DNA from 4 places in the Alcaligenes ammonioxydans genome. Region 2 is predicted to be linked to each of the others. Evidence: predicted binding sites of a transcription regulator. Region 2 holds the regulator's gene; each other region holds the start of a gene.
The links. Region 2 encodes LexA, which represses DNA repair genes until DNA is damaged. Its sites were predicted from a motif close to ACTGTATNNNNATACAGT; they were not measured.
Positions count from the first base shown of each region.

Region 1: the regulator LexA is predicted to act here: its motif matches at 1,834-1,851, upstream of FE795_RS03895 (putative DNA modification/repair radical SAM protein).
Region 3: the regulator LexA is predicted to act here: its motif matches at 1,794-1,811, upstream of recA (recombinase RecA).
Region 4: the regulator LexA is predicted to act here: its motif matches at 1,022-1,039, upstream of dinB (DNA polymerase IV).

Region 1 is NZ_CP049362.1:854,463-857,440, reverse strand. Features, by position in the region: gene FE795_RS03900 (UdgX family uracil-DNA binding protein) at 1-566, opposite strand, end outside; gene FE795_RS03895 (putative DNA modification/repair radical SAM protein) at 619-1,824, opposite strand; gene FE795_RS03890 (hypothetical protein) at 1,964-2,242, opposite strand; gene FE795_RS17400 (hypothetical protein) at 2,425-2,769, shown strand; gene FE795_RS03880 (fumarate hydratase) at 2,918-2,978, opposite strand, start outside.
Region 2 is NZ_CP049362.1:1,566,542-1,569,519, forward strand. Features, by position in the region: gene lon (endopeptidase La) at 1-487, shown strand, start outside; gene lexA (transcriptional repressor LexA) at 701-1,360, opposite strand; gene FE795_RS07095 (GNAT family N-acetyltransferase) at 1,442-2,026, opposite strand; gene FE795_RS07100 (amino acid aminotransferase) at 2,099-2,978, opposite strand, start outside.
Region 3 is NZ_CP049362.1:2,216,646-2,219,623, reverse strand. Features, by position in the region: gene FE795_RS10230 (sensor histidine kinase) at 1-895, opposite strand, end outside; gene FE795_RS10225 (response regulator transcription factor) at 998-1,687, opposite strand; gene recA (recombinase RecA) at 1,894-2,976, shown strand; gene recX (recombination regulator RecX) at 2,973-2,978, shown strand, end outside.
Region 4 is NZ_CP049362.1:84,441-87,418, reverse strand. Features, by position in the region: gene dinB (DNA polymerase IV) at 1-1,005, opposite strand, end outside; gene FE795_RS00375 (ABC transporter substrate-binding protein) at 1,219-2,790, shown strand; gene FE795_RS00370 (ABC transporter permease) at 2,945-2,978, shown strand, end outside.

The DNA.
Region 1 (2,978 bases), 710 kb from region 2:
GTCGCAATACACCAAGAGGTTCCCCCCATCCGTCTGGAAAAATAATCAGCGATCCACTCCAGAACATCGTGCTCGGGCTCAAACCAAGCCCAGTACTCAGGCAACTGGCCCGTTCCACAATGGCGAAACCGCACATACGCCATCATGTCGTGCTTTTCCTTGCGAACGGCCTTGGCCATCTCATACAAACGCGCCCCATCCTCGTCGGCCACGGACTCCACACTGCGATCACCGTGGTGCCAGCGCCACAAGACACGATAGAGCAAGGCCCATCGCTGTGCAGTACGGCACAACGCCGCATCTTGCAGCAAAGCAGCCAGTCCTTTTGAAATACGGACCGACGGCCGGTTGGCGGGTTCATGCCCCTGGGGCTCTTGCAACACCTCAGTTGCGGGGGGCAGCGACTGGGAGAGCTCATATTCCAGCCCGATTTGCCCCGCCCTGGGCCCCGGTTCCGCGAAGGAGTCTGCCCAGCAAAGTTGTTCCGGTGCCCAGCTGGCGGCCAGAGCACGTAAAGCCTGTTCCCGCCAGCCAGCGTACCCCCCGTCTACCTGCAGGGTTACCATCCGGGCCTGCCCTTGCCGGGTGTAGGCCATACGGAGAGCTGGCAAGCGGGCCTCATAGCAGGCTCAGTTGCTGCGGATTGCTCGACAGCATGCGACGTAAGGTGTCGGAGGCCGCCTCGGCTAGCCCGGGACGATAATCCTGCACCACAACAAAAGGCTGCAATGTACGGATAGAGCAACGCAAACGGATCAGGTCCTGGTATCGAATAGCCCGCATCTGACGCAGTTCCACCAGACGCTTGGCATTGCGAATACCAATGCCCGGCACACGGGCAATCAGTCGTTCAGGGGCCCGGTTCAGATCCACCGGAAAAATATCCCGGTTCGACAAGGCCCAAGACAGCTTGGGATCAATATCCAAAGGCAGGTCGCCTGTATTCTGAAACAGTTCCTCGGCCCGAAACCCGTAGCTGCGCAACAAAAAATCGGCTTGATACAGACGGTGCTCGCGCAAGAGCGGGGGCGGCTGCGCCGGCAGCGCCGAGGAACTATCCGGAATAGGACTAAAAGCGGAGTAATACACCCGTTTGAGCTTGTAAGCCCCGTACAGCGTCTGGGCGGTTTGCAAAATATTGCGGTCATCGGCCGCATCGGCCCCCACGATCATCTGCGTACTTTGCCCCGCCGGCACCTTGGGCCGTTTCTCTTGCTGGGCCTGCTCCTGGGCCAGACGAATCACCCCCATGGCCCGCTTGATCGTGTGACCGCTTTTTTCCGGAGCCAGGCGATTCAGGCCGGCATCCGTGGGAAGCTCAATATTGACGCTGAGCCGGTCCGCGTACTGGCCTGCCAGCGTGATCAACTGCGGGTCGGCATCCGGAATGGTTTTAAGGTGGATATAGCCACGAAAATGATGATCCTCGCGCAAGGAACGCGCCACTTCGACCAGACTCTCCATGGTGTAGTCCGAGCTGCGGATGATGCCCGAGCTCAGGAAAAGCCCATCTATATAGTTGCGCCGATAAAAATCCAGCGTCAGATCCACCACTTCTGCAGGCCGAAAACGCGCTCGTGGCACGTTGCTGGAGCGCCGGTTCACACAATACAGGCAGTCATACTGGCAAAAATTGGTCAGCAGTATCTTGAGCAGCGAAACGCAGCGTCCGTCCGGCGTAAAGCTGTGGCAGATACCGGCACCGGTACTGGCGCCCAGACCCGTGCGCCCACGGGAATCCCGTTTGGGGGCCGCACTGCTGGCGCACGAGGCATCATACTTGGCCGCGTCAGCCAGAATCTCAAGTTTGCGCGCAAGCTCCATGGCACCATTGCTGTATATAAAAACAGTATTATACCGTTTTCAGCGACGGCGTCACCAAGCCTGCGACTCGGCAAAAAAAGAAAACCTTGCACCGGTCAGGCTGCCAGGCAGCTGACCGTCAGGCCCGTTATAGCGACGGTCAAGCGTCCAGCAGCTTGATCAATGCCTCTTGATGATGAGAGCGAGCCTCCAGCAATTGCCGTCCTTCTTCGGTCAACATGGCAATCAAAGGCGCGGGAAAAGGAGAAGGAGTCTGCGTCGTTTGTGGAATGGCCTGAACTAATCCCAGCGACTGTAATTGTTCAAACACGGCTTGTTTCTTGTGCCAGGGAGTCTGGCGTAAACGCACAAGCTCAAGCGTGTTCCAAATCATGGGGTTGAGCTGCGGAATAGTGGTGGAGCGCTGAAGTTGCGTCATACAAGGCCCTTGATTAAGACCACCTCTATGGGCCGCTTGTGTGGGCCCCCTCGGTGGTCAGCCAGAAAGCATCCCTATACCGTACACCATAACGATGTACAGAATATTTCAATGAGTTCTGACAATCATCGTCGCAGTACGCATGCCAGATACCAATCCGCAATAACCCGCGCTTGCGCTTGGTGAAACCCAAAGAGACAGCCTGCCACCTTCCCGAATCCAGTTTTGGCGACGCAATACCTGTGCCCAGAGCAGCAGAAACACAACACCCGATCCCACACTGCTCAGCCCCGGATTGGCCTGCACACAATACGCATGCACCAGTTGCCCGCCGAGCCAGGAACCAGGCGCTGATGGATCAAGGCCGAATTGAACGGGCAGCCCCCCATGCCCTGGCTTGTCTGATTTACCGCAGTCTGGCCGAAACCGCATTCTGGGTAGCCCAGAACGAGGATGACGATGCCCGCTTGGCAAAAGGGCTGGCAGCCTTGGATTTGCGGCTGCGAGGCTTGTTGCTCAGGTCCTGAACGGGTGATGCTAAAAGGAGCCAGTGTCCAGGCCAAAGAAAACCCGCATTGAATGCTGTACTGACGCTGCTTTTACAAGCAGGCCAGAAACACTCATGCGGGTTTTTTATCAACAACGCCGGGAAGCCCAAGCTTCCCGCTTTACGTCTTACACAGCGACCAAAGAGATCTCTGCAATACGTTTGCGCCATTCGGCGGGGCCGGTGTTG
Region 2 (2,978 bases):
GCGATCCCGTGCTCAGAAGTGGGGTATCCCCAATACGGTGTTTGAGAAGCGTGATCTGCACGTACACTTTCCAGAGGGCGCGACGCCCAAGGATGGTCCATCGGCCGGTATCGCCATCACGACCGCTATCGTATCCAGCCTGACGGGTATTCCGGTTCGTGCCGACGTGGCCATGACGGGTGAAATCACCTTGCGCGGCGAAGTTCTGCCTATCGGTGGCTTGAAAGAGAAGCTGTTGGCAGCGCAACGCGGCGGTATCAAAACCGTGATGATCCCGGAGGAAAACGTCAAGGACTTGGCGGATATTCCCGATAACGTGAAAAACACGCTGGAGATCATTCCGGTGCGTTGGATTGATCGCGTATTGGAAGTAGCGCTGCAAGATCCCGTCACGCCCTTGAGCGACGAGGAAGTGGCTCGTTTGGCTGCTGAAGCCCTGGCGGCCTCTCGTGCTGCTGGTGCTGGCTCCGAGTCATTCAAGCACTAAGCCGTTCTTTCTCGCAGGACCAAAAACAGGCTACCTTGGGTTCAAGGTAGCCTGTTTGCATGTTGGGAGTGCTACCCAGGCGGGGCTGAGTCATTCCTGCGCTTGTCGTGCCTGGTAGGGGCAAGCCGTAAAAAACCCCATAGTCCACAATGGGGTATGGGGTTTTGAGCTTGGTCTGTGTATGTCGCCCGGAACCTGGGCCAGGACAGGGGCTTAATGGAGCGGGTTGGTGCGAATGAGACCGACAGCAATGCCTTCCAGGGACAGGGAGTCGGGATCGGTGACGACAATCGGCTCAAAGTCCGGGTTTTCGGGCAAGAGGATTACCTGATTGCTGGAGCGTGACAGGCGCTTGACCGTGACATCATCCCCAATGCGAACCACCACAATCTGACCATTACGTGCCTCGGTGGTTTTTTTGACTGCCAGCAGGTCCCCATCGAAAATACCGGCGTCTTTCATGCTCAGGCCACGTACACGCAGCAGATAGTCGGGCGTTTGAGAGAAAAGGGTGGGGGCAACGCCAATTTCGCGCTCGATATGCTCGGTGGCCAGAATAGGACTGCCGGCGGCAACGCGACCAATGATCGGCAGCAAAAGTGCATCGGCCAAATTGGCCAGTACGTTGTTGCTGCTAGGCGTACTGTCGCGGGTGTCCGTGCCGAGCAGTCGTATGCCGCGCGAAGCGCCGGCCGTCAGCTCGATAGCGCCTTTACGGGCCAGAGCCTTCAAATGATCTTCGGCTGCATTGGCGGACTTAAAGCCCAGCACCTGAGCGATCTCGGCTCGAGTGGGAGGGAAACCGGTCCGTTCGATCTCGGAACGGATGATGTCCAGCACTTGTTGTTGGCGTGCAGTGAGCTTGGCGGTCATAGTATTGTCTGCTGAATATATATACAGTAAAGATTGTGCGTTACCGTTCGTGTTTTGGCAAGCGGCTCAGGCCGTAAAGACTTAACTTTTGGCCTTTGGTGGCACCGAAGCGGGCGGGTTCCAATCCTTGCGGTCCAGTGTATACAGAACATGCGGCACAAGTTTGTGGCCGGCAGGGACGCCGGGATGATCGAAGGTGCCCGGCTGCTCCGTCATGCCCAGACGTTGCATAACGGTTTGCGAAGGGAGGTTCAGTTGCGCGGTGTAAGCAACGATCTGCTCCAGCTCCAGTTCTTTGAAAGCAAAGGCTAGGCAGGCGCGAGCCGCTTCCGTCGCAAACCCCTTGCCCCAGTACTCGGGTAACAGGCGCCAGACCAGTTCTACGCAAGGTTGAAAATACAGATCGGCCGTGGGGCGGTTCAAGCCCACCATGCCGATGAATGCGCCGGTTTCGTTCAGTTCTACTGCCCAAGGGCCCCAGCCGTGTTCTTCGATCAGACTTTGGCTTCGCTGAGCGATGGCATCACTTTGAGCACGATCCAGCGTTGCGGGATAAAAGCGTAGTGCATGCGGATCACGGTTCAAACGGTGAAAGGGCTCCAGATCGGTGGCTTTCCAAGGGCGGAGAAGCAGGCGGTCGGTATGTAGGGAAATCGCGTCGGTCATGAGTGTTTTCCAAGGGCTGTAACAACAACGCCCTTCCGGAGAAGGGCGTTGGTGGGTAGGGCTAAGGCCGGCTTATTTCAGGACTTGAGCGATGGCCTTGGCCACGACGTCAATGTTCTGGCTGTTCAGTGCGGCAACGCAGATGCGGCCGCTGCTGACCGCGTAAATCCCATGCTCCTGGCGCAGACGCTCTACTTGCTCGGCGGTCAGGCCCGAGTAGGAGAACATGCCGCGCTGTTGCAGAACGAAGTCGAAGTTTTGTGCGACGCCGTGCTCTTTCAGCTTGGCAACCAGCTGGGCGCGCATGTCGCGGATGCGCTCACGCATGCCGGCCAGTTCAGTGGCCCAGGTCTGGAACAATTCGGGAGAGTTCAGTACCGTGGCCACTACTTTGCCACCGTGGGTAGGGGGGTTGGAGTAGTTGGTGCGAATCACGCGCTTGACCTGACTGAGCACGCGCGACGTCTCATCCTTGCTGGATGTGACCAGGGTCAGGGCACCCACACGCTCACCGTACAGCGAAAAGGATTTGGAGAACGAGGAGCTGATGAACATGGACAGCCCCAGCTTGGCAAACAGGCGCACGACGCTGGCGTCTTCGTCCAGGCCGTCACCGAAGCCCTGGTAGGCAATGTCCAGGAATGGAACCAGTTGACGCTCTTTAATCAGTTCGGCGATCTGTGCCCATTGTTCCATGCTGGGGTCCACGCCCGTGGGATTGTGGCAGCAGGCGTGCAGCACCACGATGGACTGGGCGGGCATGGTGCGCAAGGACGCGATCATGCCTTCAAAGTTCAGGCCATGGGTGGCGGCATCGTAATAGGTGTAGGTGTCGACCGTGAAGCCCGCACGCTCGAACAGGGCGCGGTGATTTTCCCAGCTTGGATCGCTGATGTAGACCTTGGACTGGGGCAGCAGCTGCTGCAGGAAATCGGCACCGATTTTCAGTGCG
Region 3 (2,978 bases), 650 kb from region 2:
TGGGGGCATAGAGGGCATCGCTGCTTTCGGCGCGCGCCAGCGCCAGCATTTGCGTGACCAGCCGCGTGGCGCGCTCTGTGCCGCGGACCAGCTGTTGCAGGCTGGCTTCCGTTTGTTGGGGGTCACGCTCTCGCAGGGCCAGTTCGGCTTGTGTGCGTATGCCCGCCAGAGGAGTTTTCAACTGATGGGCTGCGTTGGCAACAAACTGTCTTTGAGTGGCGGAGAACTGGGCCTGCTGAGCCAAAAGACCGTTCATGGCATCGATCAGCGGCACAATTTCGGCCGGAGCCTGTTCCTGGTCCACAGGCGACAGGTCGCCCGGCGCCCGGGCTCGCAGGCGCGCCTGCAGCAGGTTCAGGGGCTCCAGCCCGTGCGTCAGCCCCAGTCCAGCCAGCATGGCTGCCAGCGGCACAAGAATGAATTGCGGAGTCAGCATTCCGATCAGAATTTCCCGGTGTAGCACCGCTCTATGTTCATTCGTTTCAGCGGCAACCGCCAGAAAAGGCGTGTTGTTTTTGTCCTTGCCCCCCCAGACATAGGCCAGACGCAGACTCTGATCGTCCAGAACCACATCCCGGTAACGCAGCAGGTCGGTGTCATAGCTCCAGCTGTCGGGAACTGGCAAATGGGCATTGCCGGCCAACGGGGCTCCATTGGCATCGCGGATTTGCCAGAGGGTGGGCGTGGGACTTTCCTGCCGCAAAATGGTTTGCGCGCCGTGCGACAGCTCAATAGGCTGGTTCAGGTCCTGGCGGCTGATTTCCACCCGCAGCAGGTCCAGATGATCGCGCAAGGTGCGGTCATAGGGCGAGTTGGCAATATGCTGGGCGATGAAATAGGTAATGACAATGCCCACGGTCCACAGCAGAAACAAGGGCCCGAAAATCCAGATCATGATCTTGTGGATGAGCGGACGTGGCGCCCCGCGCCTTTTTCGGGCGGGCGCGACAGTGGCACGTGATGGGGGCGACGCGGGCTGCATGGACGATCCCTTCGCTTAGGCTGGAGCGTCTTCTCGCAGTTTTTCCGGTTCCAGACAGTATCCCAGGCCCCGCACAGTCAAGATGCGCACGCCGCTGGGCTCCAGCTTTTTGCGCAGGCGGTGAATGTAGACCTCAATGGCATTAGGGGTGACTTCCTCCCCCCACTCACAGAGCAGATCCACGAACTGGTTCTTGCTGATCATGCGCCCGCTGCGCGACAGGAAAATCTCCAGCAAACTGGTTTCGCGGGCTGACAGCTCCAGGGGTTGATTGTCGATATACGCCATACGGCCCTTCAGGTCGAAGCTCAGCCGTTTGTGATGCAGCAAGGCGCTGCTGGTGCCGGTACTGCGCCGCGTCAGGGCGCGTACCCGCGCTTCCAGCTCCGTCAGGGCAAAGGGCTTGGACATATAGTCGTCTGCGCCCAGGTCCAGGCCGCGCACGCGCTGCTCCACCGTGTCGCTGGCAGTCAGTATCAGCACGGGAAGCGTGTCCTGCCGCTGGCGGATGGACTGCAATACGGACAGGCCAGGCTTTTTGGGCAAGTCCAGGTCCAGAATCAACAGGTCAAAACTTTGAAGCTGCAAGGCCGAGTCGGCGCTATCGCCATCGTGCACGACATCGACCGCATAGCCTTCGTAGCGTAAGGAGCGAGAAAGTCCATCCGCGAGAATACTGTCGTCTTCAGCTATGAGTATGCGCATGACCCTACACAAACAAATGATTGAATGGCTGGCTGGCATTGTGGCACAAGGCTGTCAGGCCGGTCAGTAGGGGATAACGAGGCTGCAGGCCTAATTTATTTGAATATCTGTGTATATATACAGTATAATTTGATGCAATAATGAGGTTTGAATTTTAATTGTCGTGCCCGTCCGTTGGGGCGCCATTCCACAGTCAAGGATTTTTCATGGACGATAAAAACAGCAAAGCAGTGGCCTCGGAACGTTCCAAGGCGTTGGCCGCCGCTCTGTCGCAAATCGAAAAGCAGTTCGGCAAGGGTTCGATCATGCGCTATGGCGACGACACCGTCGAGCACGACATCCAGGTGGTTTCCACGGGCTCGCTGGGTTTGGACATTGCTTTGGGCGTTGGTGGTCTGCCTCGTGGTCGCGTTATCGAGATTTATGGGCCGGAGTCCTCGGGTAAGACCACCTTGACCTTGCAAGTGATTGCCGAAATGCAAAAGCTCAAGGGAACGTGCGCGTTTATTGACGCTGAGCACGCGCTGGATGTGCAGTATGCTCAAAAGCTGGGCGTTAATCTGGCTGATCTGCTGATCTCTCAGCCCGACACGGGTGAGCAGGCCCTGGAAATTACCGAAGCCCTGGTACGTTCGGGCTCGGTGGACCTGATTGTCATAGACTCGGTCGCGGCGCTGACCCCCAAGGCTGAAATCGAAGGCGATATGGGCGATTCCCTCCCTGGTCTGCAAGCCCGCCTGATGAGTCAGGCCCTGCGCAAGTTGACCGCCACCATCAAGCGTGCCAATTGTACGGTTATCTTCATTAATCAGATCCGCATGAAGATCGGTGTCATGTTCGGCAACCCCGAAACCACCACGGGCGGTAACGCATTGAAGTTTTACTCGTCCGTGCGTCTGGATATTCGTCGCATCGGCTCGATCAAGCGCGGTGACGAAATGGTGGGTAACGAAACCCGCGTTAAAGTGGTCAAGAACAAGGTCGCGCCTCCGTTCAAACAGACCGAGTTCGACATCATGTACGGCAGCGGTATTTCGCGTGAAGGCGAGATTATCGATCTGGGCGTACAAACCGGCGTGGTCGACAAGGCGGGCGCCTGGTACAGCTACGACGGCAACCGGATTGGCCAGGGCAAGGACAATGTGCGGGAATTCCTGAAAGAGCGTCCGGAGCTGGCGCGTGAAATCGAAAACAAGGTTCGCGAGAAACTGGGCGTAGCCTTGATGAGCACCACGGTCAGCCGTGCCGAAGCTGCGCCTGTTGTTGACGCGCCCGAGGGTGATCGTTGATC
Region 4 (2,978 bases), 1.5 Mb from region 2:
CGGAGTGGGCAGGGACAGGTCGCGCGTCACGATTTTGAAGTCCTCGAACTTCAGCTTGATGCCTATGGTTTGGGCGCACATGGCAGATTTGCGCAGATCCTGCTCCAGCTTTTCACACAAGGACTCCAGCACCGAGGACAGGCGGGAGCGATCCATGCGCACGTGCAGATCACGCTCAAACGTGGTTTCACGGCTGATGGACTTGGGGGTGCGATCCGTCGTCAGGGGACGGTCGTCCTGGCCGTGGGCCACGGCCATCAGCCACTGTGCATACCGCAGGCCAAAATGCTCCTGCAGCTTCTCCGCCGGGGTGGCCGCCAGCTCTCCAATCTGCCCAATGCCCAGCTCTGTCAGCTTGAGTACCGACTTGGGGCCAATCCCATTGATCTTGCCCACCGCCAGCGGCCAGATGCGGGTAGGCACATCGTCCATGGTCAGCACGCAGGCCCCATTGGGCTTGTTCAGCTCCGAGGCAATCTTGGAGAGCAGCTTGTTGGGAGTAATGCCCACGGAGCAGGTCAGGCCCGTGGCCTGGTTCACCGCTTGGCGGATCTGCTCGGCCAGTGCGTGGCTGTCTTCGGTCTTATGACTGAGGTCTACATAGATCTCGTCGATGCCCCGGTCCTCGATATGGTCCGAGACCGTGGCCACGGCCTGTTTAAACAGACGCGAATAATGGCGATAGGCTTGAAAATCCGCAGGCAGCAAGATGGCGTCGGGAGCCAGTTGAGCCGCCTTCATTAAACCCATGGCCGAGAACACGCCCAACTGGCGTGCTTCATAGGTAGAAGTCGTGGCCACCCCGCGCCCCACGTAATCGGCCAGACGGGCATGTTGCCAGCTGCCGTCAGGCAACTGACGCGGCGCATCAGCACTGCGCCCGCCGATCACCACGGGGCGGCCACGCAAATGCGGGTAGCGCAGCAGCTCTACCGAGGCATAAAACGCATCCATATCCACATGAGCGATGCGTCGCTCCAGAGGGGTTTCTTCTTGTCCCGTCACCACGGCCAGCCTGTTAACTGTATATACGTACACCATTATAGCGACAAGTGGGCTGGACGCTGGGGGCTACTGAATAAGCGGCAAGATGATATAAATCACTAATTATCGTTACGCTGACGGCGAGCTGAAACTACGTATTGAACCTGTGCCAAGCGCCCGGTTACTATGCAGCCTCTCTATCAGCGACACCAAGCACCCCAACAGGAGGTTTTCATGAAAAAAACAGTATTGGCTGCTGCGCTGGCAGCTCTGGTCTCCCTGCCCCTGGTAGGCCACAGCAAGACGCTTACCTGGTCCAGCCAGGGTGACTTCATGACCCTGGACCCCCATGCTCAGAACGAAAACCTCACCATCACGGGCAGCATGTATGTCTATGAGCCCCTGGTGGACTACGACAAAGACTTCCAGATCGTGCCCAGCCTGGCTACCGCCTGGGAGCAGCGTGAACCCACCGTCTGGCGCTTTACCTTGCGCGAGGGTGTGAAGTTCCACAATGGCGAACCTTTTACGGCTGACGACGTGGTGTTTTCCATCCAGCGCGCCATGGCGCCAACGTCCAACTTCAAGGCCTACGTCAACGGTATCGTCAAAGCAGAAAAGGTGGACGACAAGACGGTGGATATCATCACCGCCGCCCCCAACCCCGTACTGCTGCGCCAGTTGACCAGCGTGTTCATGATGAACAAGGACTGGGCTGAAAAGAACAAGGTCACCCAGCCCCAGGACTTCAACAAGAACGAAGAAACCTTTTCGGCTCGCAACACCAACGGTACTGGTCCTTACAAGCTGAAGTCGCGTGAAGTGGACGTGCGCACCGTCTTTGTCGAAAACGAAGAATGGTGGAACAAGGGCAACAAGGTAGGCAACATCACCGAAGTGGTCTATGTGCCGATCAAGCAGAACGCCACCCGCACCGCCGCCTTGCTGTCCGGCGAAGTGGACCTGGTTCTGGACCCACCGGCACAGGATTTGCAACGCCTGCGCCAACAGTCCAAGATTGTGGAAGGCAACGAATACCGCACCATCTACCTGGGTCTGGATCAAAAGAGCCCCGAGCTGAAATACAGCAGCATCAAGGGCAAGAACCCGTTTGCCGACCAGCGTGTCCGTGAAGCCCTGTATGTGGCCATCGACATTGAAGCCATCAAGAAAGCCGTGATGCGCGGTTCCTCCGCCCCCACCGGCACCATGGTGGCCCCTCAGGTTCACGGCTACACCAAAGAGCTGGCCCAGCGCCTGCCTTACAGCCAGGATCGCGCCAAGGAGCTGCTGAAAGAAGCCGGTTACGACAATTCCCTGACCTTTACCCTGGATTGCCCGAACGATCGCTACATCAACGATGAAGCCATCTGCCAGGCCATCGTGGGCATGTGGGCCAAGGTCGGCGTGAAAGCCAACCTGAACGCCATGCCACGCGCCACCTACTTCCCCAAAGTTCAGAGCTACGACAGCAGCGCCTACATGTTTGGCTGGGGCGTGCCGACCTTTGATGCGCTCTACACCCTGCAAAGCCTGATGCACAGCAAGGGCGAGGGCGCTGACGGCTCCTTTAACTTCGGTAACTACGAAAACGCCGAAGTGGACGCCTTGATTGATCAGATCAAGACCGAAACCGACGTGGCCAAACGCGATGCTGCCATCCACAAGGTTCTGGAAATCCATGCCAAGGAAGTGGGCCACATCCCCTTGCATGACCAGATCATTCCCTGGGCCATGGCCAAGAAGGTCAACGTGATCCACCGTGCGGACAACCGCCTGCTGGCTCAATGGACCACTATCGACTAAGTTTTTCCCCACCCCAGCCCCGCCTTCGTGCGGGGCTGGTTCCCATTACCTTGTAGTCATCCGTTTCTACACCAGCCCCCTTGCCGGGCCCTTTCTACACATTAAGGACGACACTGGTCGCGAGTGATCCTCGCGCTCTACCAGGAGACCGCCTATGCTGGTATTTATTATTCGCCGTCTCATCCAGG